DNA from 2 places in the Bacillus sp. Brlt_9 genome. Region 2 is predicted to be linked to the other one. Evidence: a T-box and tRNA genes for the amino acid it is inferred to sense, from the RefSeq annotation. Region 2 holds a T-box; the other holds one or more tRNA genes.
What was found. A T-box is a leader RNA that pairs with one kind of tRNA and senses whether it is charged. The one in region 2 lies ahead of serS (serine--tRNA ligase), so its partner is inferred to be a tRNA-Ser.

Region 1 (2,260 bases), on a different contig from region 2:
TCGCCTATACCCGTCTTTAGCTTTCTTCACACTACCTTACACAGCACACATATAAAGGCGTGAACGGTAGGGCATTTTATAAAATAACTAACGAATTGGATAAATAGGTTGCTATTTTATTATATTTTATTTGTAAAATTTAGCTCTTCTACTGAATTACTAAACATACATAACATTATAATTTAATGGCGGTCCTGACGGGATTTGAACCCGCGATCTACCGCGTGACAGGCGGGTATGTTAACCACTACACCACAGGACCGAGTATTAATATTTTTTATTTCTATTAAGCAACTACGGTAACAGCTAAAGATATTGGTTTGAAATTACAACCGCAAAAACTAAAATTGTCTATAATTGTAAATGCGCCTTTATGTTTGTCCAACATTTCCCTTAAGCCATTACGGATGACAAATCCGCTTAAACACCCTTCGACGGTAGCTACTCCCCCTCGCCCATTACAGGCTAATCACGGGGACGTCTTATTGTAAGAGAATGGCTCCTCCCTCATTTAAAACCCATTTAACCTTACCGTATATATGTTGCCAATAGGTTAGCCAGACAGGATTCGAACCCATATCCACCCAGGATCCCGGATGCGTATTTCCAAGTGGTTATAACGGACTGGCCTATAATAAAACGCAGCAAGAGGGATTCGAACCCCCGACTCTCGACTTAGAAGGTCGATGCTCTATCCAGCTGAGCTATTGCCGCAAGTTAATAAGTCGTACAAAATCCCTATCATATAGATTAGGGATTTTGTACAATACTCCCCCTGCTGGGTTCGAACCAGCGACATCCTGATTAACAGTCAGGCGCTCTACCACTGAGCTAAGAAGGAAAAATTTTAGTAGGTTTGAAGGTTTACTAAAAAGTTTATATTTTGGCTCCGCAAGTAGGATTTGAACCTACGACCTATCGGTTAACAGCCGATTGTTCTACCGCTGAGCTATTGCGGAATAATAATGGCGGAGCAGGAGGGATTCGAACCCTCGCGCCAGTTTCCCGATCTACTCCCTTAGCAGGGGAGCCCCTTGAGCCACTTGGGTACTGCTCCAAAAAATAGATTTAAATATGTGATTTAATCCCCACCAATTAAATCGCTGAGCTTAGTGAATGCGAGATCCTGTTCCACTCCACAGGGCTTCAATGTCTCTACAACATCTTATCCTCGTCTCAGTTGTTCCCAAACAGTAAAACATTCCAGGTTATGGTTTTACTGTTTTCTGTACCAAAACAACATATTTAATTTATGTTAATTCCTAACCTCTAGGTAAGAGATGAAAATAAAAAAGCATTGGCACAGTTTCATCTAATCTCCTGCCTAGAACTCAGGAATAACTATTAAGATGGCGGAGGGAGAGGGATTCGAACCCCCGCGAGCTTTGACACCCCTGTCGGTTTTCAAGACCGATCTCTTCAGCCAGACTTGAGTATCCCCCCACTTTTCACGCGCATTACTGGTACTGACCCAGCCCTTTCATTAGCGTATGTACACTATCTAACGAATGTTCTTCCTTATACTATTGCGCATATTGGTGGACCTTGCAGGATTCGAACCTGCGGCCGGACGGTTATGAGCCGTCTGCTCTAACCAGCTGAGCTAAAGGTCCCTCGTAATTATTGATATATATATTAATTTTAAAAAATAGCAACCCTTTTTCTTTTTTTATTTTCTTTCATTTTAAAAATGAATGGACCTTGTAGGACTCGAACCTACGACCGGACGGTTATGAGCCGTCTGCTCTAACCAGCTGAGCTAAAGGTCCTCGTTGTTTTATCTGTTTATATTATGCACCTTCCTTTTATATATTTTCAACCCCTTTTTTTAAAAAACGTAAAAAAATAAATAAAAACAAAAAAAGAGTCCTATTATTAGGAACTCTTCTTACATTTACTTACTTTAATACAATGTTTTCTCTTTCGCCAACTTCATCCCAAATTGCATCCCAAGATGTTTTTAAAGCACTATATTCAATAGTTTCCTCATTCTCATTTTGCAACTGTAAATATTCAGTATGATTAATCATATGTATGTTATAGTTTTCTTCTAAAGTTCTGAATAAGTTTTCCCATTCGTTTTTAGACGCTACATAAACTAACACTTCTTCTTCGTTTGTTAATAAGGCAATTATTTCATTAACTACACTTTCCTTAGCAGAATCAACTTCATTGTCTGTCAATTTAATAACTTTTGTATGCAATTCTTTAATTTGGTTAACTGCCTTTATTGTAGCTTTTTTTTCAATTTCATTAATAG
Region 2 (2,260 bases):
GTGGATGGTAATTGAAGGAGAACTTTAAAATGGTGAAAATCGGTGTACTAGGTCTTCAAGGTGCAGTTCGTGAGCATGTGAAATCAGTTGAAGCAAGTGGTGCAGAAGCTGTTGTTGTAAAGCGTATAGAACAACTTGAAGAAATTGATGGTCTTATTTTACCAGGCGGTGAAAGTACAACAATGCGCCGTCTTATTGATAAGTATGCTTTCATGGAGCCACTTCGTACATTCGCGAAGTCTGGTAAACCAATGTTTGGTACATGTGCAGGAATGATTCTTCTTGCAAAAACACTTATTGGCTATGAAGAAGCACATATTGGTGCTATGAATATTACAGTTGAGCGCAATGCGTTCGGACGACAAAAAGATAGCTTTGAAGCTGCCCTTTCTATTAAAGGTGTGGGAGAAGATTTTGTTGGCGTATTTATTCGTGCCCCGTATGTTGTAAATGTGGCAGATGATGTTGAAGTACTTTCTACACATGGTGACCGAATGGTAGCGGTAAAACAAAATCAGTTTTTAGCTGCTTCATTCCATCCGGAATTAACGGATGATCATCGTGTAACGGCATACTTTGTAGAAATGGTAAAAGAAGCGAAAATGAAAAAAGTTGTATAAGTAACTTGCAACTTGTATAAGATTATAGTAAATTGATGGTAACAATTTTATAAAATAAGCGTGTTGATAGGAAGTAGTAACAAATGCCGTTTCTTATAGAGAGTCGATGGTTGGTGGAAATCGATAGAAACAGTTTGTGAATCCATCCTGGAATGGAATGTGGAATATCTTTATGATTAGTAAACATTCCCGGTGAAGAGCCGTTATTTCTACTTGAGAGGAAGGCGGCAATGCTTTCAACTAGGGTGGCAACGCGGGTTAACTCCCGTCCCTTTATATAGGGACGGGAGTTTTTTGTGTTTTATAAAATAAAAGGAGGAGTATATAATGCTTGATATTAAATTTTTACGTACAAATTTTGAAGAAGTAAAAGCAAAGTTACAGCATAGAGGCGAAGATTTAACTGATTTTGGTCGCTTTGAAGAGTTGGATACGAGAAGAAGAGAACTACTTGTTCAAACAGAGGAACTAAAAAGTAAACGTAACGAAGTATCTCAACAAATCTCTGTATTGAAGCGCGAAAAGAAAGATGCAGAAGCTCTAATTCTAGAAATGCGTGAAGTTGGAGAAAAAGTAAAAGATCTTGATAATGAACTTCGCACAGTTGAAGAAGATTTAGAAAGATTAATGTTATCTATTCCAAATATTCCTCACGAATCTGCTCCAGTTGGGGAAACAGAGGATGATAATGTAGTAGCACGTACTTGGGGAGAAGTGAAAGAATTTGCTTTTGAACCAAAACCACATTGGGATCTTGCTACAGATTTAGGAATTCTAGACTTTGAGCGTGCTGGGAAAGTAACAGGAAGCCGCTTCGTATTCTACAAAGGTGCTGGCGCAAGATTAGAGCGTGCTTTAATTAGCTTTATGCTTGATCTTCATACTGATGAGCATGGATATGAGGAAGTATTACCTCCGTATATGGTAAACCGTGCAAGTATGACAGGAACAGGACAACTTCCGAAATTTGAAGAAGATGCATTCCGTATTGAAAGTGAAGATTACTTCTTAATTCCAACAGCTGAAGTACCTGTAACGAATATGCACCGTGATGAAATCTTAAATAAAGAACAATTGCCTATAAGATATGCTGCATTTAGCTCTTGTTTCCGTTCTGAAGCAGGTTCAGCTGGACGCGATACACGTGGTTTAATTCGTCAGCATCAGTTCAATAAAGTAGAGCTTGTAAAGTTCGTAAAACCAGAAGATTCTTATGAAGAGTTAGAAAAACTAACAAATGATGCAGAACGCGTGTTACAATTATTAGAGTTGCCATATCGCGTTATGAGCATGTGCACAGGCGATTTAGGATTTACAGCAGCGAAGAAATACGATATCGAAGTATGGATTCCAAGCTATGGCACATATCGTGAAATTTCTTCTTGTAGTAATTTTGAAGCTTTCCAAGCGAGACGTGCAAATATCCGTTTCCGTCGTGAGCCAAACGGCAAACCAGAACATGTTCATACATTAAATGGATCTGGTCTTGCAATTGGACGTACGGTGGCAGCTATTTTAGAGAACTACCAACAAGAAGATGGTACAATTATAATTCCAGAAGTTCTTCGCCCTTATATGGGAGGAAAAACAGTTATTAAGTAAATTTATAAACATTCATCGGTATGAGTGATTGGTAATTA

Region 1: it encodes a tRNA-Ser, which carries the amino acid that the T-box ahead of serS (serine--tRNA ligase) is inferred to sense. The anticodon was not compared.

The regions. Positions count from the first base shown of each region.
Region 1 is NZ_JAYJLO010000003.1:629,874-632,133, reverse strand. It holds tRNA gene VF726_RS15870 (tRNA-Asp) at 187-262, opposite strand; tRNA gene VF726_RS15865 (tRNA-Arg) at 641-714, opposite strand; tRNA gene VF726_RS15860 (tRNA-Asn) at 770-841, opposite strand; tRNA gene VF726_RS15855 (tRNA-Asn) at 885-959, opposite strand; tRNA gene VF726_RS15850 (tRNA-Ser) at 967-1,057, opposite strand; tRNA gene VF726_RS15845 (tRNA-Ser) at 1,351-1,443, opposite strand; tRNA gene VF726_RS15840 (tRNA-Ile) at 1,537-1,613, opposite strand; tRNA gene VF726_RS15835 (tRNA-Ile) at 1,696-1,769, opposite strand; gene VF726_RS15830 (hypothetical protein) at 1,899-2,260, opposite strand, start outside.
Region 2 is NZ_JAYJLO010000025.1:5,073-7,332, forward strand. It holds gene pdxS (pyridoxal 5'-phosphate synthase lyase subunit PdxS) at 1-11, shown strand, start outside; gene pdxT (pyridoxal 5'-phosphate synthase glutaminase subunit PdxT) at 30-620, shown strand; T-box leader at 675-896, shown strand; gene serS (serine--tRNA ligase) at 948-2,222, shown strand.